Regions from separate parts of the Rothia uropygioeca genome, predicted to be linked through region 1. Evidence: riboswitches for the same ligand, from Rfam matches in the RefSeq annotation. Region 1 holds a riboswitch; each other region holds the start of a gene.
What was found. A riboswitch is a leader RNA that binds a small molecule or an ion and turns the genes downstream of it on or off. The one in region 1 is predicted to bind S-adenosylmethionine.
Positions count from the first base shown of each region.

Region 2: linked by a shared signal. The riboswitch ahead of EWR20_RS09235 (cobalamin-independent methionine synthase II family protein) and the one ahead of EWR20_RS02335 (LLM class flavin-dependent oxidoreductase) in region 1 are both predicted to bind S-adenosylmethionine.
Region 3: linked by a shared signal. The riboswitch ahead of EWR20_RS10660 (bifunctional o-acetylhomoserine/o-acetylserine sulfhydrylase) and the one ahead of EWR20_RS02335 (LLM class flavin-dependent oxidoreductase) in region 1 are both predicted to bind S-adenosylmethionine.

Region 1 is NZ_NOIR01000001.1:529,956-539,719, forward strand. It holds gene paaA (1,2-phenylacetyl-CoA epoxidase subunit PaaA) at 147-1,169, shown strand; gene paaB (1,2-phenylacetyl-CoA epoxidase subunit PaaB) at 1,172-1,480, shown strand; gene paaC (1,2-phenylacetyl-CoA epoxidase subunit PaaC) at 1,477-2,313, shown strand; gene paaD (1,2-phenylacetyl-CoA epoxidase subunit PaaD) at 2,319-2,897, shown strand; gene paaE (1,2-phenylacetyl-CoA epoxidase subunit PaaE) at 2,935-4,113, shown strand; gene EWR20_RS02330 (enoyl-CoA hydratase/isomerase family protein) at 4,147-4,917, shown strand; SAM riboswitch class IV at 5,101-5,223, shown strand; gene EWR20_RS02335 (LLM class flavin-dependent oxidoreductase) at 5,340-6,776, shown strand; gene EWR20_RS02340 (TetR/AcrR family transcriptional regulator) at 6,979-7,629, shown strand; gene EWR20_RS02345 (MDR family MFS transporter) at 7,722-9,479, shown strand; gene EWR20_RS02350 (biliverdin-producing heme oxygenase) at 9,600-9,764, opposite strand, start outside.
Region 2 is NZ_NOIR01000003.1:247,646-257,409, forward strand. It holds gene ald (alanine dehydrogenase) at 1-40, shown strand, start outside; gene EWR20_RS09205 (DUF4870 domain-containing protein) at 131-688, shown strand; gene EWR20_RS09210 (adenylosuccinate synthase) at 934-2,223, shown strand; gene EWR20_RS09215 (magnesium and cobalt transport protein CorA) at 2,269-3,249, shown strand; gene EWR20_RS09220 (acetyl-CoA C-acetyltransferase) at 3,363-4,550, shown strand; gene purU (formyltetrahydrofolate deformylase) at 4,637-5,509, shown strand; gene EWR20_RS09230 (PTS sugar transporter subunit IIA) at 5,544-6,056, opposite strand; gene EWR20_RS09235 (cobalamin-independent methionine synthase II family protein) at 6,101-7,294, opposite strand; SAM riboswitch class I at 7,299-7,394, opposite strand; gene EWR20_RS09240 (amino acid permease) at 7,701-9,278, shown strand; gene EWR20_RS09245 (nucleoside hydrolase) at 9,417-9,764, shown strand, end outside.
Region 3 is NZ_NOIR01000004.1:131,404-141,167, reverse strand. It holds gene gatC (Asp-tRNA(Asn)/Glu-tRNA(Gln) amidotransferase subunit GatC) at 1-177, shown strand, start outside; gene gatA (Asp-tRNA(Asn)/Glu-tRNA(Gln) amidotransferase subunit GatA) at 194-1,786, shown strand; gene gatB (Asp-tRNA(Asn)/Glu-tRNA(Gln) amidotransferase subunit GatB) at 1,787-3,289, shown strand; gene EWR20_RS10670 (S9 family peptidase) at 3,370-5,601, opposite strand; gene EWR20_RS10665 (amino acid permease) at 5,666-7,048, opposite strand; SAM riboswitch class IV at 7,279-7,393, shown strand; gene EWR20_RS10660 (bifunctional o-acetylhomoserine/o-acetylserine sulfhydrylase) at 7,525-8,919, shown strand; gene metX (homoserine O-acetyltransferase MetX) at 8,942-9,764, shown strand, end outside.

The sequences.
Region 1 (9,764 bases):
GTTGTTCTCCTCACATTATATGACCGAATGTTCAGTAGGGAATCGTTAAATTGACAGTGTGTCAACCGGGGCGATCGTGTGTTGACGACCACATCGCATGCCTATATCCTGAACGAACGTTCGGTTATTATTTATTGGAGGACGTCATGACCCACATCGACGACGCCGTCGCCCCTGAGCAGGAACGCTTCGACGCGCTCATCGCGGACGACTCCCGCATCGAGCCGAGGGACTGGATGCCCGAGGCATACCGAAAGACTTTGACTCGTCAGGTCTCGCAGCACGCGCATTCGGAGATCATTGGAATGCAGCCGGAAGCCAATTGGATTACGCGTGCCCCGAGCCTCAAGCGCAAGTCAATTCTCATGGCCAAGGTCCAAGACGAGGCCGGCCACGGCCTGTATTTGTACTCAGCCGCCGAGACCCTGGGGACGCCGAGGCAGGTCCTCAATGACCAGTTACTCTCTGGCCGGGCCAAGTATTCGTCGATCTTCAACTACCCGGCACGGACCTGGGCCGACATGGGTGCCATCGGTTGGCTCGTGGACGGCGCCGCAATATGCAACCAGGTTCCGCTGTGCCGCGCCTCGTACGGCCCGTATGGGCGCGCGATGGTTCGCATCTGCAAGGAGGAATCTTTCCATCAGCGGCAGGGCTGGGAGATTCTCTACGAACTGTCCCACGGAACAAAAGCGCAGAAGAAGATGGCACAGGACGCGGTCGACCGTTTCTACGGCCCGGCCCTGCAGATGTTCGGGCCTCCGGATGACGAATCTCCCAACTCGCAGCAGTCCATGGCGTGGAATATCAAGCGCTTCACCAACGATGAGCTGCGTCAGCGCTTCGTCGACATGATGGTGCCTCAAGCCGAGGCTTTGGGCCTGACGCTGCCCGATCCTGACCTGCGGTGGAACGAAGAGCGAGGGCACTATGACTACGGAGAGCTCGACTGGGATGAGTTCATGTCCGTGATCAAGGGCAACGGGCCGTGCAACGTGCAGCGAATGAAGCGACGTCGCGAAGCCCACGAGAACGGCGCATGGGTCCGCGAAGCGGCGGCCGCCTACGCCGAACGTCAGGCCGCCCGTGCGGTGGAAGCCGCGCACGAGGATGCCGACTCCGCCTCGACACCACAGCAACGTCCCGCTGCCCAGCTGATTGGAGCCTGAGCATGAGTGAGCAAAGCCAAGAAAACCAGCAATCGGCCTGGCCGCTCTGGGAAGTGTTCGTCCGGTCCTCCCGAGGGCTTTCCCACGTTCACGCGGGCTCGTTGCATGCCCCCGATGCAACCATGGCGGTCCGGAACGCGCGTGACCTCTACACACGACGGAATGAGGGAACGAGCGTGTGGGTTGTCGAAGCCGAGGCAATCACGGCTTCGGATCCCGATTCCAAGGGCGGCTATTTCGAGTCGGCCCAAGGCAAGGCATATCGACACGCTACGTATTACACCAAGTCCGAAGGGGTGAAGCACCTGTGAGCACCTTCGCATCGCACGAATCGGCCACCAAGATCAGTGCCGGCGAGTCCATCAGCACCGAGTCGATCGCCGATTCCGGAGCCCAAGCTGCCGAGCCTGTCGCACAGTATGCGTTGCGGTTGGGCGACGACGCTCTGATCCTGTCCCAGCGCCTCGGCTGGTGGATCGCTCGGGCTCCCGAACTCGAGGAGGACATCGCGCTGTCCAACATCGCCTTGGACCTGATCGGGCACGCGCGCTTCCTGCTGACGTACGCGGGCACGGCGTGGGACAAGAGCGAGGACGATCTCGCGTATTTTCGAAGTGAAGAGGAATTCCGCTCGTGCCGACTAGTCGAACAGGAGAACGGCGACTTCGGGCAGACCATAGCGCGTCAACTCATCTTCTCGATCTATCAGTACGAGTTGTATTCCGCTCTTCAGGACTCATCCGATGCGACCTTGGCGGCGATCGCGGACAAAGCGGTCAAGGAGGTCGAGTACCACGTGGATCACGCATCGCAGTGGGTTCTGCGCTTGGGTCTCGGCACTGAAGAATCCCGACGTCGTATAGCCGCCGGATTCGAATACCTGTGGCCGTACGTTGACGAGTTGTTCACCGACGACGCGCTGATCGATCAGCTCGAAGGCGTGGCCGTGCGGCCCTCTTCGATCAAGGAGGCCTCCATGAAGGCCATCGAGGGGATCCTGGCCGAGGCCGAGCTGGAGGCACCAAAAGTCTCCCAGGCCCGGTTGCCCCGTGAGTTGCGCGATGGTTCCTATTCGGAACATCGGGGGTTCATCCTTGCCGAGATGCAGTCCCTGGCCCGCCAGCACCCCGGGGCAAGATGGTGATTGCAATGTCTCCGATCATTCATACGGCGCCGGACAAGGAATCCGCAGGGTTGGCTCGGGCTCTTCCTCTAGGTCCTTCACGGCGCCCCTCTGGCGACGTGGACGCTACGTTGTGGGACCTCGCGGCAACCGTCTGTGACCCGGAAATCCCCGTTCTGACGCTCGCCGACCTGGGCGTGCTCCGAGATGCTTACGTAGAGGACGGGCAGGCCATCGTGGTTATCACTCCCACGTATTCCGGGTGTCCGGCCATGGAAACAATGGCCGATGACCTCGTGGCAACCATTTCTGCGGCAGGATACTCCGAGGTCCGAATCGAAAAAGTCCTGCGACCGGCGTGGACGACCGACTGGATGAGCGATGAAGGCAAAGCAAAGCTGTCCGAATACGGAATCGCTCCACCAACGGGAAATAGCGCTCCCGGTCACAACAGCGGGCCGGTACGCCTGACCCTCTCGGTCAAGTGCCCGCATTGCGGCTCGCTCAAGACCCGAGAGATGACACGCTTCGGCTCCACCTCGTGCAAGGCCCTTTGGGTGTGCAACGAATGTTTGGAGCCTTTCGACTACTTCAAGGTTCACTGACATGTCACAAACCAGTACCGAACGCAAGGCCGTCGCCATGGAAAGGGCGGAGGAGAACACGTCTCCGGGACGTAACGGCCGGCGTCGCGCGACGTTCAACCGCCTTCCCGTTACAGGGCTTCGGAAGCTGACCTCGGAGTCGGTCGAGGTGGCCTTCGGGGTTCCGGAAGAGCTCGAGGATGATTACGACTATCTTCCAGGGCAATACGTAGCCCTACGTGCTCAGATCGGCGGACAGGAAGTGCGTCGATCGTACTCGATCTGCGCCGAGCCTCGTCCGGGAGAGATTCGCGTCGCCATCAAGAAGGACGTGGGCGGGATCTTCTCGACGTGGGCCAATGAAGAATTGGCGGTCGGGGATGAGCTCGACGTCATGAATCCTCAGGGAGCCTTCACATCTAAAACCCGGTTGACCTCGATGAACCATCCGGAGGACTTGGCCCGTGAGGAAGTGCGCCGGGACAAGAGTGCTCACGTCGTGGCGATTGCCGCGGGTTCGGGCATTACGCCGATCATGGCGATCGCCCGATCGCTCATGAAGGCCTCGCCGACCACGAGCATCGACGTCGTCTATGCCAACAGATCCGCGATGGACGTGATGTTCGCCGAGGAGCTGGGGGACCTGAAGGATAAGTTTCCGTCACGGCTGGCTCTCCATCACGTGCTGTCCCGAGAGCAGCGCATTTCACCGTTGATGTCCGGTCGCATTGACCCGGAGAAGCTCGACGAACTCCTGGATCGGGTTCTGCAGGTCGAGACCGTCAACGAATGGTTCTTGTGTGGGCCGTTCGAGCTGGTGCAGTTGTGCAGGGACGCGCTGAAAGAACGAGGCGTCCCGGAGGACAAGGTGCGGTTCGAATTGTTCAGTACGGGGAAACCGGAGAAACCCGCGGGACAGCAGGGCCGGGAGGTCGCCGTCGACCCCGAGGGCGAAAATTTCCAGATCAGCTTCACTTTGGATGGCAACTCCGGAAAGGTGGACACGCCCAAGTCGGCCAACGAGACTGTCCTGAATGCCGCTTTGCGTGTTCGGCCCGATGTGCCGTTCGCATGTGCAGGTGGCGTGTGTGGAACATGCCGGGCCAAGGTGGTTTCCGGCGACTTTACGATGGAAGAGAACTTTGCGCTGGAGAAGGACGAAGTCGAATCGGGCTACGTTCTGACCTGCCAAACACGGCCGACCTCCGACAGTCTGGAAGTTGACTTCGACGCGTAACCGCTGGAGTGCGCGAGGAAAGGAATCCCGATCATGATTGATCTGACCATCTCCGACGACATCGCCGAGATAGTGCTCGACGCACCGAAGAAGCTCAATGCACTGAATTCCGAAGACCTTGCCGAACTGTCGGAGGCCTACCGCGCGGCAGAGAATGCGGGAGTCCGGGCGCTGGTTCTGAGGGGTGAAGGACGGGGTTTCTGCGCCGGCCGCGACATCTCCGGGGTCGATCCGGCCCACGATGACGTCGAAGGGTATCTCGGGAATCGGGCCACGGCCTTGTTTCGGCAAATTTCTGCATTCTCGGCTCCGACCTTCGCCGCGGTCCACGGGGCGTGTCTGGGGGTCGGGCTGGGCCTGGCGATCGCGAGCGACGTCGTCTACGTGGCCGAGGACGCCAAGATCGGTTCCCCCTTCGCGAATCTTGGGGCAACGTTGGACTCGGGTGGCCACGCACTGTTCTACGAGCGGTTGGGCGCGCACCGGACCCTCGACCTGATTTACACGGGCGAGATGATGAGTGGCTCCGAAGCGGTCACCGCAGGGCTGTTTTCCCGGTCCGTACCGGCGGACGACGTGCTCGATTTTACGATGCAGAGGGTGCGAAAAGTGGCCCAAGGGGCGACCCAAGCATATTTGGTCTCGAAATCACTGATCAGTCAACTGCGCGACGAACGGGCTGGACTGTGGGAGTCCATGGCCGCCGAATCCGCCGAACAGGCACGGCTCTGCTCGACGGATGATTACGCGGAGGGTTTCACGGCGTTCCAGGAAAAGCGCAAACCGAACTTCCGAGGCCAATAGCCGTATCAACCCCTACTTTTGATCCAGGCCCATATTGCCCGTTTTCTTTGCGAAAGCGGGCAATATGTCTGATGTGGCTGGATTGGGGTACGGACGCGGTTCCACGTAACACTGCGAAAAGCGGGTAACAGAAGCTCACAGGATGGCTGCGAACCAGGTGCTTGCATACGCTCGGATGGAGAAGATCAAGAGTCCCAACGATCAAGCTCTGGCTGGTTGGGCGGCAACCCTCTCCCGTAGCGGGGTGCCCCAGATGATGATCTGGCACCGTCGGCATTGCGACCGGCGGACATGCAAGTACGGCGCGAGAATCGGCGCCACCGCGTGAATGTTTGCGCCGCTTCTCGTTACCGGGACAGAAGCGCAAGGCTCGGGCGCGCGGAGACCTGTTGGAGTCCCTCCATGCACCGAAAGGAATCCCGATGTCGGAAAAGAAGCGCATCGCCATCAACGCCTTTGATATGACGTGCGTGGGTCATCAGAGCTTTGATCTGTGGCGCCACCCTCGCTCGCGTGCCACTGAGTACAACACCATCGAATACTGGACAGACCTCGCCAAAACCCTAGAGAAAGGGTTGTTCGACGGGGTCTTCCTGGCCGACGTCGTGGGCATCTACGACGTCTACAAGAACTCCGCGGCACCTTCGATCCGCGGCGGTGCACAGGTACCGGTCAACGATCCGTTCATGCAGATTTCAGCGATGGCGGCCGTGACCGAAAACCTCGGTTTCGGCGTGACCAGCGCCGTGACCTACGAGCAGCCCTATACTCTCGCCCGGAAATACGCGACGCTCGACCACCTGACCAAAGGGCGCGTCGGATTCAACGTGGTGACCTCGTACCTCCCCTCTGCGGCCGAGAATCAGGGACTGCCGCGCCAAATCGAGCATGACAAGCGCTACGAGATCGCCGACGAGTTCCTCGACGTCTGCTACAAACTGTGGGAAGGATCCTGGGAGGACGACGCCGTGGTCAAGGATCGAGAGTCCGGCGTCTACGCGGACCCGGCTAAGGTCCATCCGATTCGACACCAGGGCAAATACTTCACCGTCCCGGGCGCCGGTCTGACCGAGCCTTCCCGTCAGCGCACACCGGTGATCTTTCAGGCAGGGGCTTCGTCGCGGGGGCAGGCTTTTGCGGGCAAGCACGCCGAAGCCGTGTTCGTCGGGGGCCTTCGACCGGACCTCACCCGATTCATGACGGACAAGATTCGAGACGAGGCAGAGAAGGCCGGTCGTCAGCGCGATGACGTCAAGATCTTCGCAATGCTCTCGGTCATCGTGGACGAGACCGACGAGAAGGCCCAGGCAAAGTACGAGGAGTACTTGAAGTATGTTTCAACCGAGACTTCTCAGGCGATCATTGGCGGTTGGTCAGGAGTGGACCTTTCCCAATTCGGCGAGGATGAGGTGCTCAACTACATCAAGACCGACTCGATCCAGTCCTTCCTCACGCCATTTACTCTGCAGTCCAAGGACAAGGAATGGACCCGAGAGGACATTGCGAAGCACTGCGCGATTGGCGGCATGGGCGATGTGATCATCGGCGGCCCGGAAAAGGTTGCGGACGAGCTCGAACGCTGGATCGATGAAGGAGGGCTGGACGGTATCAATCTCGCGTACCACGTCTCTCCGGGTTCATTCGAAGACTTCGTGGAATTCGTTGTTCCCGAGCTGCAGAAGCGCGGGCGCTACCGCACCTCGTACGAAGGCTCGACATTCCGGGAGAACCTCTTCGGTCAGGGGCAGGTTTCCATCGACGAGAACCACCCTGCGGCGGCATACAAGGGTGCGTACGTGGGCCAGCCGTCCACGGAGGACACCCCGGCGCGTCCCGGCGAGGAAGATGACGCCGCCTAGAGTCGGCGGTCCGAGAAAAGGCGACTTCCACGAGCTCCACGAGCGACGGCGCCGCGTGAAAAAAGATGGTCCACGAGGCTGTCATTTTCACGCGGCGCCGTCGTGCGCCCATCGCCTACTTATATAGTAAGGCGAACCTTTGAGAGCAACGCCACAAAATTTGCAGTTGTGCACTGTTTGCAGAACTGCATAAAATGCATGAGTGCAAACCACTGAACCATCCCTCCGAGAACGTCGCCGCGCGCGGACGTGGGACTCGATCCACGAGGCCGCGCGTGAGCTCGCGTCCGAGCGGGGGATCAAGCAGACCACGGCGGAGTTGATTGCAGAAAAGGCCGGCGTCTCGCCGCGTACGTTCTTCAATTACTTCGCAACCAAGGAGGATGCCGTCATCGGATTGCGTCCTCCGCAAATGACCCAGGAAATACTCGGTAGCGTTCAAGCGAGCGACTCCGGCGGTCTTCTCGCACAGGCCGCCCAGCTTTTGGCTCGTGTCATGTACGATTCCTTCGCAGGTGACCTCAAGGAGGTCATGGGCCAACTCGTCGAAGACGGGGAGTACATGCGTCAACGCATGAAAATCCACATGCTTCGTTGCGAGCAGGAGCTCAAGGATTTCTTGCTGAGAATGGACTGGTCGGTCTATCAAGAGACCGGACAGTTCGTGCCTCGCGAGGACGAGAACAGCGACCCGGCGCCGGAGCAGGAAGAGCGCATTCGCGCGATCATCCTCATGGCCACCGCGGTTCTCCGATACGTCGACTATGGCGCACGGTCTTCCCGGGAAGAATTTGCCGCATCCATCAACCGCACAGTGAATCTGTTCTCCACCATCGTCAAGGAGCCCCGTTGAGTACCACCTACACACCGCGTCACGCCCCAGGGGGTGGCACGACCGACTCCGGAGCCGCAGACGGCGGGTCCGCATCGCCCCAGACGGGGACATTGAGTTCTGCGCATTCTGCGGAGAAGGAAGGGTTCGGCCGACCCACCCCGAACACCAATATCCCCTTGCTCTTCATCGGCCTGATGATCATCATGCTGATGTCGTCGCTGAACCAGACCGTTCTCTCTCCGTCCTTGCCGACCATCGTCGGCGAGCTCAACGGCGTCGAGCACATGAGCTGGGTCATCACAGCGTTCATTATGGTCTCGACCATCATGATGCCGGCCTACGGAAAACTGGGCGACCTCTGGGGGCGCAAGCCTCTGCTGATTTTTGCAATCCTCGCCTTCGCAGCCGGTTCGATAACTGGCGCTGTCGCCCAAAATATGACGACCCTCATCATTGCTCGTGGCCTGCAGGGCCTCGGCGGCGGCGGGTTGATGATCCTCTCGCAGTCCGTGATTGCGGACGTCATCCCCGCGCGTGAGCGCGGTAAGTACATGGGCGCCCTCATGGGTGTTTTCGCGTTCTCATCCGTTGCCGGCCCGCTGCTCGGTGGTTGGTTGACCGAAGGGCCCGGTTGGCGTTGGGCCTTCTGGATGAATATTCCGCTCGGAGTCCTCGCGCTCGCGGCAACCATTTTCCTCATCCCGCACACCAATAAGGCTGTGGACCAGCAACGTCGAAAGATTGACGTGTTCGGCATGATGTTCCTTGGTGCGGCAACCGCTTGTCTGGTCCTGGCGATGACCTGGGGCGGCAACCAGTACGACTGGAATTCGCCGACCATTATCGGTCTGCTGATCGCCGTCGTCGTCTGCGTGGCAATCTTCATTCCGATCGAGTCCAAGGTGACCGAGCCGGTCATGCCGCTCGCGTTGTTCAAGGACCGCAACTTCAACCTGACCACCATCGCCAACCTGTGCATGGGCATCGGTATGTTCGGTGCCGTCGGCTACATGCCGACGTACATGCAGATGGTTCTCGGCGTGGATGCGACCGAAGCCGGTCTGCTCATGATTCCGATGATGGGCATGCTGCTCATTACGTCGATCTCCGTCGGCTTCATCGTTTCGAAAATCGGCCGCTACAAGGCCTTCACCGTCGTGGGCTCGGTTCTGCTGGCTCTTGGTCTCTTCCTCTTGTCCCACCTCGAGGTTGATACCCCGGCCTACATCATCTGCATCTTCCTGGCCGTGATCGGTTTGGGCTTGGGTATGTCCATGCAGCTGCTGACGCTCATCGTGCAGAACTCGTTCCCGATCAGCATGGTCGGCACCGCGACGGCGTCCAACAACTTCTTCCGCCAGGTCGGTGCGACCATGGGTTCGGCCTTGGTGGGCGGCCTGTTCACTTCGCGCCTGAAGACGTTCCTCGAGGACCGCATGCCTCCACAGGCGATGTCCGCTACCGGAAGTGGTGGGTCCAACTCGCTGACCCCGGCGCTCGTCAGCGGCCTTCCGGAGCCGATCAAGGGAATCGTCGTGGGAGCGTACAACGACGCCCTCGTCCCGATCTTCTTGTGGATCGCTCCGCTCGGTATTCTTGCGGCTCTCGTCCTCTTGTTCATCCGCGAGAAGGCACTGGCAACCAGCGTCTCCGACTCCGGAAAAACCGAGGACGTCAAGGCCGAGGGTTCCTCCGAGGGAGCTTCGCACGAGGGTGAGACCGAGTCGTCGGCTCCGCGCCACGTTGCTTCATCCGGCAACAGTGATGGTGCGGAATCGAGGGCAGGTTCGGAAGATGAGGTTCGCCCTCGGACCGGTGAATTTCCCCTTCCGGAAACAGGTTCGATGATGAATATCCACCGAAAGTAACTCGGCTGTCCGTACGCCCGGGATCGCACCTCGGGCCTTGGGCTCCATGACGACGCCGCCCGCCCACCATCCTTGAGGGATGGTGGGCGGGCGGCGTCGTACGTTAAGGAGAGATCGAGGCTAGATTGTGGTACCTGCGCGCTCGCGGTGGGCCGCCAGGTCATCGAAGACGCGGGCGTTCAGATCGAAGCCCAGGACCGCTTCATCGAGAAAGGCTTGGTGCTGTTCCTCGGACATGGGCGCCTCGTCCAGGAGGGTGCGGTACTGGTCCTTGAAGATCTTGGG
Region 2 (9,764 bases), on a different contig from region 1:
GGCCGATGCCTTCCCGGATCTGCCGGCCCGCCGGGGGTAGGCCTCGGCCGCAATAATGGCGTCGACGTCACGAAAAATGGCCCATACAGTAGGTGTGTAGTTACATCGCCCGAAAAGCAACGGAGACACCATGACGAATCAGCCTCCCCACGCGCCTGAGCCACCGGACGGGGGCTCGTGGAACGGGTCCGCCTCATCGGCCGGACAGCCGGGACAGCCAGGCCCGACCGGAAACCCCGGGCAGCCAGGCTTTCAGGGCAGTCCGGGTGGCCCCGGTCCTGGGCCGCAGGACCGATCCTTCGATGCCTACGGGAATCGCATTCCATCCGACGCTCGGACGATGGCAGTGCTCTCGCACTTGTCCACACTCGTCATCCTCCTGATTTCCGCCGGTTGGTTGAGCATTCTCGGACCGTTGGTCTTCTGGTTCATCTACAAGGACAAGCCCGGCTACCAATTTGTGCGCGTCTCGTCTGCAGAAGCGTTCAATTTCAATGCCTTGGTGTGGATCGTCAACATTGCCGCGTGGATCCTCGTCATCGTGACCTTCGGGGTCGGCATTGTCATCGCCCTTCCCGTATGGGTTGTCGTCAACGTCGTCGCGTTCATCTGCCACATCATTGGGGCGGTCAAAGCGAATAAGGGCGAGATCTATCGCTATCCCATGAAGATCTCGATCCTCAGCTAAGAGGGGTCCGTTCGTCACGGATCCAACTTGGCCATGTCGGCGCCGCCTGGTATTCCGCAGTTCTCGGTCGCGGGCCGAGAAGGTACCGGGCGGCGCCTTCATCTCGAAAAATACTGTCCGAGCGAGTATGCGACCGACTGCAGCAGGTATCCTGGACTGTGGCTTTGCGAGGCGCTCATGTCCCGCGTGCCTTTCGCCGCCGTGAAACCCGGTTGGTGACCTGTCAACAGGAGTGGATTTTCCAAATGCCAGCAATCGTAATCGTCGGCGCCCAGTGGGGCGATGAGGGCAAAGGCAAAGCTACCGACCTCCTCGGCGGCCGCGTCGACTACGTCGTCAAGCCGAATGGCGGAAACAACGCTGGCCACACCGTCGTCGTCGGCGGGGAGAAGTTCGAACTCAAATTGCTGCCCGCTGGAATCCTGAGTCCTAACGCGACGCCGGTGATCGGAAATGGCGTGGTCGTCAATCCCGAGGCTCTCTTCGAGGAAATCGACGGCCTTCAAGCTCGCGGGGCGGATACGTCCAAATTGCGGATTTCCGCGAATGCTCACCTCGTGGCGCCGTTCCATCAGACCATGGACAAGGTGACCGAACGTTTCTTGGGCAAGCGCGCGATCGGAACGACGGGACGCGGCATCGGCCCCGCCTACATGGACAAGATCGGTCGCTTGGGCATCCGCGTTCAGGACATCATGGATGAGTCGATCCTTCGGCAGAAGGTCGAGGGATCCCTCCGCCAGAAGAATGAGCTTCTGGTCAAGGTCTACAACCGGCACCATGTGGAAGTCGATGAGATCGTCGATTACTTCATGTCATTCGCTCAGCGGCTCGAACCGATGATCGTGGATTCCACGCTGGTTCTGAACAACGCGCTCGACGAGGGCAAAACCTTACTCATGGAGGGCGGCCAGGCTACCTTCCTGGATGTCGACCACGGGACATACCCCTTCGTGACCTCGTCGAATCCCACAGCCGGCGGTGCATCGGTGGGCTCCGGTGTGGGCCCGACCCGAATCTCACGAGTGATCGGCATTCAGAAGGCCTATACGACCCGTGTGGGTGCCGGGCCATTCCCGACCGAGCTCTTTGACGAGTGGGGCGAATTCCTTCAAAAGACCGGTGGCGAGTTCGGTGTGAATACCGGCCGTCCTCGCCGGTGCGGCTGGTACGACGCGGTTCTGGCCCGGCAAGCGGTCCGTATCAACGGGTTCACCGACCTCTTCCTCACCAAGATGGACGTTCTGACCGGACTTGAGCAAATTCCCGTCTGCGTGGCCTACGACGTCGATGGGGTGCGGCACGACGAGATTCCGATGACGCAAACCGAATTCCACCATGCCAAACCGATCTACGAGTACTTCGACGGATGGACCGAGGACATCTCTCAAGCACAGTCTCTGGACGACCTTCCGGAGAACGCACGGAAGTACGTCGAAAAACTCGAAGAACTCTCGGGATGCCGTATCTCTGCGATCGGCGTCGGGCCGGGGCGTGAGAACACGATCGTCGTTCGTGATCTCATCGATGAGTGAAGCACCGTCAAGAACGAGCAGTGACCACGGATAGACGGGCTCAGCATGGCGTATCTTCTTCACACTCTCATTGATTCGAGCGAACAAACTCATCCGCAGGATTCGGCGGAGGACGCCATCGCAGCGTTGTCCACCTCTCCTGGCTCGAGCGCATGTTTGGTGGTCGAGGATCCTTCGGACGAGGAGCTGAAACGTCTGGCGGAGTCCCTCGATCTTCACCCCCTCGCGGTCGAGGATGCCTCGCACGGACATCAACGGCCGAAACTGGAGCGATACGGTGAGGCGCTCTTCCTGGCGGTTCATCCGATCTCGTATACGGACAGGACCGAGAAGCTGTCGATCGGTGAAATTCACGCTTTCATCGGGCCCAATTACTTTCTGGTGACCATACCGGAAGGTGGGGCCTCCCAGCTGGTCCTGAACCAGATGCGTCGAGCGTTCAAACGCCAGCACCTGGAGCCGCACAATCCGCAGACTTTGCTGTATTTCCTGCTCGACGGCGTTGTCGACGAGTACGAACCGATCCTGATGGACCTCGAAGAAGACCTGGACGAGATCGAGGAGGATCTTTTCACGGGAAGCAATTCCTCCCAGCGCATTTACGAACTTTTCAAAGAAGTCGTGAAATTCCAGCGGGGCACGCGCCCGCTGAGTTACTTGCTGGATCTGTTGATGCGCGGTGCCGAGAAGTATGAGACCCCGAAGCAGCTCCATCCGCATTTCCGCGACGTCAAGGACCACGTGCTGCGAGCACTGGAACACCTGGACAGCCTCCGCTCCGCCTTGCAGAACGCGCTCACCGTGGACTCCACGCTGGTGGGCCAACGGCAGAACGACGCCATGAAGAGGCTCTCGAGCTGGGCCGCGATTCTGGCGGTCCCCACCGTCATCGCGGGGATTTACGGCATGAACTTTGAGGTCATGCCGGAACTGAAATGGACCGTGGGCTACCCCTTGGTCCTGGGACTGATGGCCCTGATTTGCGGGACCCTATATCTGGTCTTCAAGAAGAAGAACTGGATGTAGCCGGACTTCGAGACAGTGTCTCGGACTTGTGCTTCATGAATATCCGCCGGGCTCGCGCCCTGTCGTACCATGAGGTGGTGCAACGCGCCCGTGCCGATCGAAGGAGTTCTTCCGTGTCCCATCTCAATGACGTCGTGATTGTGGGCGGCGCTCGCACTCCGCAGGGAAAAATTATGGGACAACTCGCGGGGCTCACGGCCGTGGACCTTGGGGCTCACGCGATCGCCGCGTCCCTCGAACGTTCCGGGGTGTCCGCGGAGCAGGTGGACCAGGTTTTCATGGGGCACGTGGTCCAGGCCGGTTGCGGACAGAACCCGGCGAAATCCTCGGCGCTGGAAGCGGGAATTTCACGGAATGTTCCAGCCATGACCCTCAACAAGGTCTGCCTTTCGGGTCTCGCTGCCGTGACCGAGGCCGCTCGGCTGATTCGTTTGGGGGAGGCCGACGTCGTGGTGGCCGGAGGCCAAGAATCCATGTCCTCAGCGCCGCACGTGGCCCCCGGGGTACGGGCAGGGAAATCGTACGGGGACCTTCGGCTTGTCGACGCCGTGGCGCGTGACGGGCTCACGGACGCACAGGACGGTCGCTCGATGGGTGCGATGACCGAAGAGGACAACGTGCCTCGCGGCATCGGACGTGAGGAGCAGGATGAGATCGCGGCCGCTTCGCATCGCCGAGCGGGTGAGGCCGCGGCATCGGGGATTCTGGGCGAAGAGATCGCACCGCTGAGAATTCCCCAGGGCAAGGGCGAACCCGTGACGGTGGATTCGGACCAGGGCATCCGCCCCGACTCCACGACCGAAACTTTGGGCAAGCTGCGCCCTGCTTTTGCCCACAACGGCACGATTACTGCCGGAAACTCCTCGCCGCTGTCCGACGGTGCCGCGGCGCTGATCGTGACATCCAAGACGTTCGCAGAGGATCACGGACTCGAATGGCTTGCCGAGGTCGGGGCAGCCGGCCAAACGGCGGGCCCTGATGGCGCCCTGCATTCTCAACCGTCCCAGGCGACCCAGGCCGCCTTGGACAAGGGCGGTTGGACGGCTCAGGATCTCGATTTCTGGGAGATCAACGAGGCCTTTGCCGCGGTCGCTCTGCAGTCCGGTCGCGACCTGAACATCGACCAGGAGAAGATCAATATTCACGGGGGCGCGATTGCGCTGGGTCACCCGATCGGTGCTTCCGGCGCGCGGCTGGCCTTGCACGCGGCCTACGAGCTGAAGCGCCGGAATGGCGGCAAGGCCGCCGTCTCGCTGTGCGGCGGCGGTGGGCAGGGCGAGGCCCTGTTGCTGTTCCGGTAGAAACCACGTGAATGCGCCCGGACCAGCACTCGGTGCCGGTCCGGGCCATGTGCGTTTCCTCGATCCTTAAGAAGCACGGAGATTTTATGACACATCGTATTGACCGTCTGGCGGACCAGGGCTGCCTCGTCGTCAAGGGACCCGACCGTCCGGGGATCGTCGGAGCCGTGGCTACCGCGATAGCACGCAACGGCGGGAACATTCTGCAGAGCGACCAGTTCACGAGTATTGACCAGGCTCCGATCTTCTACCAGCGGACGGTCTTTCACAAAGAGAACTTTTCCGAGTCGATCCCGGAGATAGAGTCCGACCTGCAGGAAACTCTGCTTTCCGTGGGGCTCGAATGGCAACTGATTGACCGCTCCAAGCCCAAACGGATGATCGTTCTAGCACCGAAATCGGACCATTGCCTGCTCGACCTCCTGTGGCGTCAGCAGCGCGGTGAACTTCCGGTCGAGATCCCCATGGTCATATCGAATCATCCAGACCTGCGCGAGGAGGTCGAATACTTCGGCATTCCGTTCCATCACGTTCCCTCCCAGGGCTCGGACAAGTCGGTCGCCGAGGCACAGATCATGGAGCTCGTGAGCGGGAAAGCCGACTTCATGGTCCTGGCCAGGTACATGCAGATTCTGTCCGAGGACTTCCTGCGGCGGATCGATGTGCCGATTATCAACATCCATCACTCGTTCCTGCCCGCTTTCGTCGGCGCCGGTCCTTACCGCATGGCCTGGGAACGCGGGGTCAAACTCATCGGGGCCACGGCACACTACGTCACTCCGGAGCTCGACGCTGGGCCCATCATCGAACAGGACGTCACGCGGGTGGACCACACGTTTTCGCCTGCGGATCTGCAGAAACACGGAGCGTACGTGGAAAGAGCGACTTTGTCCCGAGCCGTCCAAGCCCATGCGGAAGACCGCGTCTTCTGGCACGGGAACCACGCGATCGTGTTCTAGGGAGGACCTCCCCAAGGAATCGGGGCGTTAGCAATCAGTCGCGGAGCACAGCGGACGCCGCCACATCGCCCAGCGCCGCCTGACCGCCCTGTACTGAAAGCGCTTCCAGCCGGTCGGCGGAATTGGTGATGACCACGATGCTCGTCGGGTCCTTGCCCGCGGCTCGGACCGCCTCAATGTCCATCGTGCCCAGTCGTTGGCCCGCCGCGACCCGGTCGTGCTTGGCCGAATGCAGCTCGAAGGGCGCGCCCTTGAGCTCGACGGTATCGATCCCCAAATGCAGCAGAACCTCGAGGCCGTCGTCGGTCCGGATGCCGAGCGCATGCTTGCTGCTCGTCGTCACGGTCACTTCTCCGGCGACGGGCGCGACGATTTCTCCCGATGTGGGGTTCTGAATGCCGAAGCCTTCACCCATCATCTTTCCGGCGAAAACAGGATCGTCGACGTGCTCGATCCGAATGATTTCTCCCGCGACGGGCGCGAGAATCTGCAAGGGATGCTCGCTTGTGGGGGCGGCATCTTGGGGTTGGGGCTGATCAGCGGACATGAGCTCATTCCTTAAGGGAGATTGCGAAGGTTCTTCAGTCCACCCTAAAACAGTCGCTCGCTCGCGATGCGCGCACCCTCCGCCAGGGACTTGAGCTTGGCTTCCGCGATTTGCGGATGAAGACGTCCACCGAGGCCGCAATCGGTGCCCGCAATGACGTTCTCCTTGCCGACGACCGAAGCGTATTGCTCGATGCGCTGGGCCACGAGTTCGGGATGTTCGACGACGTTGGTCGAGTGGGAAACCACCCCGGGGATGACCAATTTGCCCTCTGGCAAACTCACATCCTCCCAGGCTTTCCACTCGTGGGCGTGGCGGACGTTCGCGGCTTCGAAAACGTAGGCGCCGGCGTTAATAGTGAAGAGCGAGTCGATGAGGTGCTGGATCTCGATGTCGGTCGTGTGGGGCCCGTGCCACGAGCCCCAACACAGGTGGAATCGGATTTGTTCTTCAGGTATTCCCCGCAGGGCATAGTTCGCGGCCTCAATGGCGAGCTGATTGAACCGGAGATACTCCTCGATCGTCGGTTCCGGAACCAACTGGTCCCATGCTTCGGCGATCGAGGGATCGTCGAGCTGGACGATGAATCCCGCGTCCGTGATGGCCTTGTATTCCTCATGGAGAACATCCGCCCAGGCGTAGATGAACTCTTCGTCGGTCGCGTAGTGATGATTTCCGATGCGTGAGGCCGAGCCGGGGGAGAGCGAGGCGATGAACGCCTCGGATGCGCCCTGTTGAGTCACGGCATTTCGCAGGTTGTTGATGTCCGCGGCGACGGCGTCCTGGCCTTTGTAGGTCAGCGGCCCGGTCGCGATCGGGAACTCGGCATCAGGGTCGTTGCCCAGGTCCAATGACTCATAGAAGTCTGCGAACCGGTTCCAATCCCGGCGGACGGCAAAGCTGTTGTAGCGTCCGTTTCCCGGGGTCTTGAGGATTTCCCGGAACGAGGTGTCACCGACAGTTTCGAGGCCACCGGTCCGGGCGAAGGAGTAGTGCCACCACGCGCCGTAGTCCACGTCACTGGCCATCGCGTGACCGTATTCGCCGTCGTTGACGACGTCGATTCCCCACTCGACTTGTTTCCCCACGATCTCGTGGACCGAATCGGTCAGTACGCGTTGGAAATCGGGTTCGGAAATCTCACCCTTGCCGCGTTGTACGTTGGCTTGGATGAGCTCGTCCGTGCGGGGCAGCGAACCCACGTGGGTCGTGCGGATGCGGTCGGAACTGTTCAGCATGTTTCCTCCATCGGTCTTGGCGTTAGCACCGACGAGGGTCGGGCCTCGTGGGTTGCTGCGGCGTCGTCGAGCCAAGTCTCTCGGCCGCTCGGGATGGTCCTATTCCTTGGCCCACTTTTCCCGGGATGAGCCCGGGATTCCAACGCAGACGAGCCAGTCACGGCTTGTGACACGGTATTTCGTGTGTGGTGCCTGTTACGTGATTGTGACACTTGGGGTTATCGTGTCGAATGCGTCTTTTGCCGATGCAGATCACTACAGCCTGTAGTCGTGACCACAACAGGGTGGTCGTGACTGGCGAGTGACCAGTTGATGCAACACCGACGCCGCGCGCTTTTCCTCTGGCTTGCCCGCCTCGCACAGGCGAACCGTCGGCCCCGCGGTGTCACGAAATCTAGAGGAACCTATGACTCAAACGCCTCAACAGCAGGCAACGAAATATCCGGAAGAAATGGCCTATGAGCAGGAACAGGCCGGACTTCAACAAGGCTTGGGGCCTCGACAGCTCCAAATGATCGCCATCGGAGGAGCGATCGGCACCGGTCTGTTCCTCGGTGCCGGAGGACGCTTGGCCAGCGCCGGCCCGTCCTTGTTCTTGGACTACGCGCTCTGTGGACTCATCGCGTACCTGATCCTGCGTCAGCTGGGCGAGTTGGTGGTTCACCGGCCTTCGTCAGGCTCTTTCGTTTCTTATACGCGCGAGTTCTACGGTGAGAAGGCCGCCTACGTCTCCGGGTGGATGTACTGGCTCAATTGGGCAACCACGGCCATCGTGGACTCCACGGCCATTGCGATTTACGTGCACTGGTTCGGTCAGTACAGCTCGTTCATCGACGCAATACCCCAGTGGTTCGTCGCGCTCTTTGTGATCGTGGTCGTGGTGATCATGAACCTGATCTCGGTCAAAGTCTTCGGCGAGATGGAATTCTGGTTCTCGTTGATCAAGGTCGTCGCCCTTGTCATCTTCCTGGTTTTGGCGATTGTTTTCGTCATTTTCGGCACACCGACAGGCAGCCCCCGTGGACTCGGGCTGATCTCGGAGAACGGCGGGCTCTTCCCCAATGGGTTCCTCCCGGCGATGGTCATCATGCAGGGCGTCGTTTTCGCATATGCATCGATCGAGTTGGTCGGCACCACCTCCGGAGAGACCCGCAACGCCGCCAAGGTGATCCCGAAAGCCATCAACACGGTGATTCTTCGTATCGCGATCTTCTACGTCGGTGCGATTTTCTTGTTGTGCCTGCTTTTGCCCTACACGGCGTTCAGCGAAGACGAATCCCCCTTTGTCACGTTCTTCTCATCGATCAACGTGGGGGCCGCGGGACCGATTATGGAGTTGGTGGTGATCACCGCGGCGCTGTCATCGCTCAACGCCGGGTTGTACTCCACGGGGCGCATTCTGCACTCGATGTCGATGGCCGGTTCGGCACCGCAATTCGCCCAGCGTCTGACAAAGTCGGGCGTTCCTTACGGCGGGATTCTGCTGACCGCGGCCGTGGCTCTGTTGGGCGTGATCCTGAACTACTTCGTTCCGGACGCGGCTTTCGAAATCGTGCTGAATATTGCGTCTCTCGGAATCATCGCCGGTTGGGTGGCGATCACGATGGCGCACATGAAGTTCGTCTCGCTCGTCAAGAAAGGACGTTACGAGAGGCCCAGTTACAGGGCGCCCTTTGCCCCGGTGACGAACTGGGTCACCCTGGTATTCCTCGGGTGCGTCGTGGTGCTGATCGGATTCGACTATCCCGTGGGTACTTACACGTTGAGTTCGATGATCATCATCGTTCCCGCGCTGATCGTCGGATGGTTCGCGGTTCGCAAGCGCGTCCGCGAGTTGGCGGCCGAACGGGAAGGCGTGACCGGTCTTTACCCGATCGTGGCGGATCGTCCGGCCGCACAGCGTACGCATACGCGTGGGCGTCACGGGCACGGAAACACCACGATCATCCATCAACCCGAAGAGGAAGAAAAAGACGAGGACTGACGCCCTATGCGGAGCGGTCAGGACACTGGGGGAGACCCGACGCTGGTCTCAGCAGGAGTAACCTCCTACTGAGACCAGCGTCGGGTCCGTCCGCGTCTGCATCTGCCGATCGGCATGGCTCGGACCTATGCTGGGTCCATGCCCCGCATTCTTTTGGACAACGACACAGGCATCGACGATGCGATAGCCCTGGTGTACCTGGCCGCCCAGCCCGAAGTGAGTTTCGAGGCGATCTCCTGCACTCCCGGGAACGTTTCGGCCGACGACGTCGCGAGGAACAACTTGGGTCTCCTACGGTTGTGCGGGCGTGAGGAGGTGCCCGTCTTTCTGGGGGCGACTCAGCCTCTCGAGGCGGAGCTGACGACCACTCCCGAAACGCACGGGCCGCAAGGGATCGGCCACGCGCAGGTTCATTCCTCCGGGAGCATTTCTGATGGTTACGCCCCCGAAGTTTGGGCAGAATTGGCGCGAGCGAATCCGGGGGAA
Region 3 (9,764 bases), on a different contig from region 1:
TCGGTCTCGGAAGCGCCCATTCAGGACGTTCCGCCGACCTCGCACCCGCTTCCTCTCTCCAACGCTTTCCGTGACGACGTCGTGGGACAGACGCTGACGAACGACGAAGCGCTTCTGAACGCGCCCGATGCTGAAGACGGCCAGTTCAAGGTACCGGCCATCTTGGACGAGGACTAGGGGCGTGAGCAATACCATGAACCAGAACGAACTCATCAAGCTTTCCGCAGCGGAAGCCGCGGGCAAATTGAACCGAGGCGAGATCACCTCGGAACAACTGACACAGGCGCACCTGGACCACATCGAGGCCACTGAGGGCTCACCCGTCGACGTCGAGGACCGATCACAGGGCAAAACGGGTCTCAATGCATTCCTCAACGTGAGCGCGGAGACGGCCCTTGATGAGGCCCGCCAAGTGGACTCGGACCGTGCGGCGGGCAAAGAGCTGCCGCACTTGGCCGGCGTGCCGATCGCCGTCAAAGACTTGATCGTCACCAAAGGTCAGCCCACCACCGCAGCCTCGCGCATGCTCGAAGGCTGGCTGAGCCCCTACGATGCAACCGTCGTGCGCAAGGTGCGCGAGGCCAGACTTCCTGTTTTGGGCAAGACCAACCTCGACGAATTCGCCATGGGTTCTTCGACCGAGCATTCGGCTTTCGGGAACACTCGCAACCCGTGGGACCTGGACCGAATTCCCGGAGGCTCGGGCGGCGGCTCCGCGGCTGCCGTGAGCGCGTTCCAAGCCCCGTTGGCACTCGGAACGGATACGGGCGGGTCGATTCGCCAGCCCGCATCTGTCACGGGATCCGTCGGCGTCAAACCGACGTACGGATCCGTTTCCCGTTACGGCGTGATCGCCATGGCGTCGTCGTTGGATCAAGTCGGCCCCGTGACGCGCACCGTCCGTGACGCAGCGATGCTGCACGAGGTCATAGGCGGCTACGACGCCCACGATTCGACATCAATCAACGAGCCTGTTGGTCCCTATCTTGCCGAGGCCGAAAAGGGCGCATCGGAAGGCGGGCTCAAGGGCCTCAAGGTCGGCATCGTGAAAGAGCTCACCGGAGAGGGCTTCCAAACCGGTGTTTCCCAGCGGTTCGAGGAATCACTCGACCTTCTGCGAGCGGCCGGGGCGGAAATCGTAGAAATCTCGACCCCCAATTTCAAACACGCTCTCGGCGCCTACTACCTCATCATGGCCTCGGAGGTTTCTTCCAATTTGGCGAAGTACGACGGCGTTCGCTTCGGGCTCCGCGAACTCCCCAAGGAAGACCCGGTCACGATCGAACGGGTCATGTCCGCCACGCGTGCGGCCGGATTCGGCCCGGAAGCCAAGCGCCGCATCATCCTGGGTACGTATGCGCTTTCCGCGGGTTATTACGACGCTTACTACGGTTCGGCCCAAAAGGTCCGCACCTTGGTCCAGCGCGATTTCAAGGACGCATTCGACCAAGTGGACGTGCTGATTTCGCCCACCGCTCCGACAACTGCATTCAAGCTCGGGGAAAAGACCGACGATCCGGTAGCGATGTACCTCAACGACATCGCGACCATCCCGACCAACCTTGCTGGTGTCCCCGCGATCTCGGTTCCGGCTGGGCTGGCGCCGGAAGACGGATTGCCGGTCGGAGTGCAGTTCATGGCCCCCGTCAAGGAAGATGCCCGTCTCTACCGTGCCGGTGCGGGCCTGGAAGCCGCGCTTCAGCAGGAGTGGGGCGGACCGTTGCTCGACAAGCTGCCCAACACAGAGTCCCTCATCGCCGCCCGGACGCAAGGAAGTGCCAAGTAAATGACAGACGAGATTTTGTCCTTCGACGAGGCCATGGCCAAGTACGATCCCGTGCTCGGCTTCGAGGTGCACGTTGAGCTGAACACCAAAACCAAGATGTTCGACGACGCCCCTAACGGCTTCGGGGACGAGCCGAACACGAACATCACCCCGGTTTCGCTGGGCCTCCCGGGGGTTTTGCCCAAGGTCAACGGTGCGGCCGTCGAATCAGCGATCAAACTGGGTCTGGCCCTAGGTTGCGACATCGCACCGGTGAGCCATTTTGCTCGAAAGAACTATTTCTACCCGGATACCCCCAAGAACTTCCAGACCTCGCAGTTCGACGAGCCGATCGCGGAGAACGGATCGGTCGAGGTCGAGCTGGAAGACGGGACCACGTACACGATCGACATCGAGCGCGCCCATATGGAAGAGGACGCGGGCAAACTGAGCCACAAGGGTGGAGCAGGCCGCATCCAGGGTGCCGAGTACTCCCTTGTCGATTACAACCGCTCAGGAGTACCCCTGATCGAGATCGTGACCAGGCCGATTCGTGGTGTGGGGGAGCGCGCCCCGGAACTGGCCAAGGCTTATGTCAAGACCATCCGGGAGATCGTCAAGAACTTGGGAATTTCCGATGCCCGCATGGAACGCGGAAACGTTCGTTGTGACGCCAATGTCTCCTTGATGCCCAAGGGCAGCGATGCACTCGGTACTCGGACCGAGACCAAAAACGTCAACTCGATGCGCGCCGTCGAAAGGGCTGTTCGGTACGAGATCTGCCGGCACGCAGCGGTTCTCGACTCGGGACAGGAGATCGTCCAGGAAACCCGGCACTGGCATGAGGACACGAAACAGACCACCTCGGGTCGCCCCAAGTCCGACGCTGACGACTACCGGTACTTCCCGGAGCCGGATCTGCTTCCCGTCGTGACCAACGAGGAATGGATCGAACGGCTGCGGGCCGAACTTCCGGAGCCGCCGGCCGAGCGTCGTCGCCGCCTGCAAGCGGATTGGGGCTACTCGGACGAGGAATTCCGCGACGTCGTCAACGCCGGCGTGCTGAGCGAAATCGAAGATACCATCGCCGCCGGGGCGAGCGCCCCTGTGGCCCGCAAATGGTGGATGGGTGAGATATCCCGACTTGCCAAGGTTCGTGAGGTCGAACCCGGCGATTTGGGCGCTACCCCGGAGACGGTGGTCGAGCTCGACCGCCTCATCCAAGAGGGCAAAATCAACGACAAGATTGCCCGTCAGGTCCTCGAGTATGTGTTGGACGGGGAAGGGACGCCGACCGAGGTCGTCGAGAAGCGCGAACTTGCGGTCGTCTCTGACGACAGCGCATTGTCGAGCGCCGTCGACGAGGCTCTGGCCGCGATGCCGGACGTCGCGGAGAAGATCCGCGGCGGCAAGGTTCAGGCCGCCGGTGCCGTGGTCGGTCAAGTCATGAAAGCGACTCGGGGCCAGGCGGACGCCGCCCGCGTGCGTGAGCTGATTCTGGAGAAGCTCGGCGTGGAAGGCTAGGTACGGAAATCCACAGCAAAGGGCCCGGCCGGCTCATCGCCTGATGTTCCGGCCGGGCCATTTGCGCATTTGCCCGAGATTCAGCTTTGGATCCCCAGGCAATTCAATAGGAACGAGTACTCCCACGCGGTGTCTTCCCACCTACGGTATCGGCCAGAGCCGCCCCCGTGGCCGCCGTCCATTTCGATGCGAAGCATCACGGGCGCCTGACTCGTGGTCGCCTCGCGCAACTTCGGCACCCACTTCGCCGGCTCCACGTACAGCACTCGTGTGTCATTCAGACTGGTCACGGCCGCTATTGGCGGGTACGGGGCTGCGTGGACGTTCTCATAGGGAGCGTAGGAGACCATGTATTCGTAGACTTCGCGGTCTTCGATCGGATTGCCCCACTCCTCCCATTCCAGAGCGGACAGTGGAAGCTCGGGATCGCTGATGCTCGTCACGGGGTCCACAAACGGAACCGCAGCCAGGATTCCCGAGTATTTTTCTGGCGCCATGTTCACGATCGCCCCCATCAAGAGGCCCCCGGCAGAACCGCCGGACGCCGCAATCCGATGCCCGTCCGCCCATGGTTGGGCGGCCACGTGATCGGTCACGGCAATGAAATCCGTGAACGTATTGATCTTCTGAAGCTTTTTGCCGTGCACATACCAGTCGCGCCCCAACTCGCCGCCTCCGCGCACGTGAGCCACCACGAAGACGACGCCGCGATCCAAGAGGCTCAGCCGGGACACCGAAAAGCCCGGATCAGAGCTCGACTCGTACGAGCCGTAGCCGTATTGGATGACGGGATGGGCAGATTCCAGGTCGAGATCGGCGCGGTGAATCACCGAGACCGGAATTCGAGTGCCATCCGATGCCGTCGCCCATTCGCGATGGGCGACGTAATCCTCCGCACGGAAACCGCCCAGAACCGGAGTCTGCTTCCGGAGTTCGAGTTCACCCGTGACCGGGAAATAATCGTACTGGCGCCACGGCGTGACGTACGAAATATAGCCCAAACCCACGACGGGTGAGTGCAGGGCCATCGAGGTGATCTTGGCGGTGTACAGCTCTTCACCCGAAAACGGCTCGACCAGAGACGGCAAACTGCCCCCACGAACCGACGAATCGATCTCGGCGAGGTCCATGAGCGCGACCTTCTCCAGTCCGTCCTCCCGGAGGCTCAGCGCCATGTGCGTTTCGTTGAAATGGAAACCGTTGAGGCGGCGCGTTTCGGAAGTCGGGATGAGGACCTTCCATGCGGACCGCAACTGAGTCATTGTCGCCGCCCCGAAGGCGGTTTCATAATCCACGACGCTGAGTTCGCCGTTCTGGGCCTCGTGGTCGTGGCACAGCAGGATGTACCGTTGCCCGCCCAATTCGATGGGTTCGGCCGAGTAGAGAATGCGCTCGTCGCGTGGGACGACGACGCGCGATTCAGGCCTCTGTCCTGGGCTCGCGGCCTCCAGCGCTGACAGAGCCAGGAGCCTGGTCTCGTTGTACTCGGAGCACCCGACGTCGATGCACAGGTGCTCCTCGTCTGCCGTGATCTCGGCGCCGAGCCACAGGGCAACATCGTCCTCGTGGTGAAGCACCAGATCCTCGCTCACGGGCGTACCCAAGCGGTGAGAACGCAACTCATACGGACGCCATGACTCGTCGACCAACGTGTAGATCAGATGTGAACCGTTGGGCGTCAAGAAGCCACCCGCGAAGACGTTCTTCACAACGTCGGGGAGCAGACGGTCGTCGGCCAAGTCCTTGACGTACTGGTCGAAGCGTTCATCTCCCGAGTCGTCAACGGAATAGGTCAGGTACCGTCCGTTCTCGGTGACCTGGAAAGCCCCGAGGGAAAAGAACGGCAGACCCTCGGCCATGGTGTTGCAATCGAGGATAACCTGTTCGCCGTCGAGAGGTTCGTCGACCGGGACCTCGGGAGGCGTCCATTCCGTCCGTTGATCGCCTGTACGACGAGCCGGAACACGGCAGAAGATCGCGTAGTTCTGGCCTTCTCTGGTCCGCCGGAAGTACCACCAGTCGCCCAGGCGGTTCGGAACGGAAAGATCGGTTTCCAGGGTCCGTGACTTGATCTCGCCGAAAATCGCGGAACGCAGTTTCCCGAGGCCCGAGGTCAACGACTCCGCATAGTCGTTCTCCGCCTTGAGATGCTCAATCACCTCGGGGTTTTCCTTGTCACGGAGCCACTCGTAGTTGTCCACGAACTCATGCCCGTGCATCGTACGAGTAGTCGGGCTCTTGCGGGTCTCCGGAGCCTCGGCGTCGGTGTTCCAGGTGGGGCGCGGGGCCTCTCGGGATTCTGCTGAAGTCATGCCTTCCACCTTACTGACGAGGGCGCAATTCGCGGGGCCGTCGCCCCAGTGGCTGGGGTTGCCCCTAGCGAACGGCCGGCGGCTCAGAGCCCCGGCGAGTCCGGCGCGTCAGCGGGTAGGTGACGGCCAGGAACACGAGCCATACGGCACCGATGACCAAGGAAACTCTGGTGTCCTCGAAGAAACCGAGCAGCACGACGACGCCGATCATAAAGGCGAGTGCGAGCCATGACGCGACCGGCCATAGGGGAGTGGGAAACTTCGACGGGCCGACGCCTTGGGCCTTGCGCCGGCGCCGCATCGCCAAGTGCGTCACAAGAATCATGACCCAGACCAAGACGGTCGCAAACGTCACCAGAGTCGCGATGTAGAGAAAAGCGTTCTCGAAAAAATGATTGACGAGGACCCCGACGATGAGCACCAGCCCCATGGCCGCAACCGTCATGGTCGGGGTTCCGCGTGAGGAAACACGGTTGAAGGACCGCGGCGCGAGCCCTCTCTGAGCGAGTCCGTACAACATGCGGCCGGCACCGTAAATATCCGAATTGATCGCGGAGACGGCAGCGGTCAGGACCACGACGTTGAGAATATGGGCCGCCGCGGGGATACCCAGGCCGGAAAATATCTGAACGAAGGGTGAGCCTTCATTGCCGATGTTCCCCCACGGATACAAGGACATAATGACGCCCATGGTCAGAACGTAGAAGAGGAGGATGCGTACGGGGACGGTGTTGATGGCTCCCGGAATCGACTTCTCGGGGTCCTCGGCTTCGCCAGCGGTGATTCCGATGTTCTCGACGCCTCCGAAAGCGAACATGACCACGGTGAAGCACGCGAGGAAGCCGGAGAACCCATTCGGAAAGAACCCGCCCTGCTCCCAGAGATTGGTCACGGACGGCTCGACTTCCTGGTGGAGCTGGATGCCGAAGACAATCAGCGCGAGCCCACCCACGATCATCGCAACGATGGCGCCCACCTTGATCAGCGTCAGCCAGAACTCGACTTCCCCATAAACCTTCACCTTGGTCAGGTTGATGGCCATGATGATCGCGACGACCGAGACGATCCAGATCCAGCTGGGCGTGTCCGGGAACCAGAACCGCATGTACAAGGAGAACGCCGTGACATCCGCGACCGCAACCAGGGCCATTTCGAATGCGAAGCTCCACCCGGTGACGAATCCGGCCCACCGGCCAAGGTATTCAGTCGCGTATTCCGAAAAGGAACCCGGAACGGGGTGGACCATGGCCATCTCTCCCATGGCACGCATGACCATAAATACCGCGGCGCCACCGACGATGTAAGCCAACAGGACCGACGGGCCCGCGAACTGTATCGCGTCCGCGGAGCCGAGAAACAGCCCGGTTCCTATAGCCGAACCCAACGCAATGAACCGGATATGTCGCAGAGTCAGCCCGCGTTTGAGCGCAGATTCCCCGCCGAGCACGACGTCGTCCGCGCGCGAAGTTTCGGTAACTTGATCTGAGGGGTCCTGTTCCTGATTCAAGGCAGTCCTTCGAGAGCTCGACGATGCATGCGCCCCGTCCTGGCGGAGCGGGCCATGAGCCAGATTACGCAATGGCCCACTCCGCGTCATAAATGTCACGGCGTTTCATGTAAGCGTAGTTTCCGTCTCCTACTTGACGTGTCGGTCGGCCGTAGGAAAACCTGGATATGGGTCAAGAGAGCCAGTGACAAGCCCCAGCTTGCTGGCCGGCAACCCTCCAACCGCGGTGGGGTGCCCTGGGTGAGGACCTGGTGATCGCGAACAACGCGATCACAAGCGCGGGCGCGGTGTGCCCGGTCGTCACGAAGAGTGAGACTCGTATTCCCCGGTGAACCAGAGGGTTCCGGGTCGACCCGGGTGCTCGCTTTTGCGAGACGATCGGTCGCTCCATGCCCTTGATTCAACAGGAGCAGAATATGACCACGGCCTCTCACAGCCTTCCGACTCCTTCCAGCCCGCAGGGATGGAAGTTCGAGACACAACAGATTCACGCGGGCCAAGAGCCCGATTCTGCAACCGGTGCACGGGCTCTTCCGATCTATCAGACCACATCGTTTGTGTTCGACAACGCCGAACAGGCCGCAAACCGCTTCGGGCTCAAAGAACTCGGTCCCATCTATTCACGCCTGACGAATCCGACCCAGGAGGTCGTCGAGAATCGCATTGCTGCCCTCGAAGGAGGCGTCGGAGCGCTCCTCGTGGCTTCAGGGCAAGCGGCCATCACGATCGCGATCCTCAATACGGCGCAGGCCGGTGACCACATCGTCGCCAGCCCGAGCCTCTATGGCGGCACGTACAATCTCCTCAAGCACACCTTGGGTGCATACGGTATCGAAACGACCTTCGTGGAAGATTTCGACGATCCCGAGGCCTGGCGCGCGGCGGTCAAACCGAATACCAAAGCCTTCTACGGGGAAACCGTTCCGAATCCTCGCAGTGACGTCTTCGACATCGAAACTCTCGCGAACCTTGCCCACGAGGTCGGGGTACCGCTGATCGTGGACAACACGGTTCCCACCCCATACCTGGTGCGCCCCTTCGAGTGGGGTGCCGACGTCGTCGTGCACTCCGCAACCAAGTACCTCGGCGGCCACGGCAACAGCATGGGCGGAGTGATCGTGGACTCCGGTCGATTCGACTACTCGAAGTACCCGGAGCGATACCCGCAATTCAATACGCCGGATCCGAGCTATCACGGCTTGGTGTTCGCCGAGGACTTGGGGCCAAACGGGGTCTTCGGAGTCAATCTCTCCTACATCCTGCGTGCTCGTGTCACGCTTCTGCGCGACCTCGGTTCGTCGATCTCACCGACCAACGCCTTCAATATTTCCGTCGGCCTGGAGACCCTGTCCCTCCGCGTGGAACGCCATGTCGACAACGCGCTAAAGGTCTCTCGGTGGCTCGAAGCGCGTCCCGAAGTCACCCGAGTGCACTATGCGGGGCTCGAATCGTCGCAATGGTACGAGCGAGGGAAGAAATACGCTCCGAACGGGGTGGGCGCGATCGTCGGATTCGAACTCGAAGGCGGCTCCGAACCGGCACAGGCCTTTGTGGACTCCCTCGTGCTCCACTCGAACGTCGCGAACATCGGAGACGTGCACTCGTTGGTCATTCACCCGGCCTCGACCACGCACTCCCAGCTCTCCGAGGACGAGCTGCGTGCAGCAGGGGTCGCGCCGGGATTCGTGCGTCTGTCCGTGGGACTCGAGCACATCGACGACATTGTGGCCGATCTCGAACACGGCTTCGACTCGCTGGCAGCCGCGGAGAGCCCGCAGTCCTCGACCGAGACGGTGTCGGCTAAGTACTGAGGAAACTGGACAAGGAGAAAATGTGACGATCGTTGGCACCGGGGCTCGGAAGGCTCAGACCAGGGGAGACGGAGTAGTCAATTACTACGACGTCGGAGACCTCCTGGTCGATTCGGGGTCCGTAATCCCTGATGCGACTCTCGCATACGAAACGTGGGGGACCCTCAACGAGGACGCCTCGAATGCGGTTCTGGTGTTGCATGCCCTCACCGGGGACACGCACGCGGCCCACGGGTACGCGGAGGACGACGCCAGCGACCTCGAACGTCGTGCCGCCGAAGAAGAAGGCTGGTGGGAAGGGCTCATAGGCCCTGGTGCTGCGATTGACACGGACCAATTCTTTGTGGTCTGTCCCAATATCATCGGCGGCTGTTACGGTTCGACCGGGCCGTCGTCGCCCGCACCGACATCGATCGATCCGGAACGGAACCCGTGGGGGTCGCGCTTCCCGCTGATCACCATCCGCGATTCGGTCCGGGCAGAAGCCGTGCTCGCGGACGGGCTCGGCATCGACCGGTGGTCGTTGGTCATCGGGGGGTCGATGGGCGGCGCAAGGGCGATCGAATGGGCAGTGACTTTTCCGGACCGCGTTCGGCACTGTGCCGTGATCGCCTCCGGGGCCGAGTCCACGGCCGAGCAGCTCTCGTGGGGCCAAGCCCAGACGCTCGCGATTCGGCAGGACCCCAATTTCGCCGGGGGCGATTACTATTCGGGGATCTTCCCCGTCGACGGCCTCGGACTGGCCCGGCGCATCGCGCACATCACTTATCGATCGGCCACCGAGTTACACTACCGCTTCGGCCGGCACCCTCAGGACGACGAGGACCCCACGGGGCCCTGCGTGA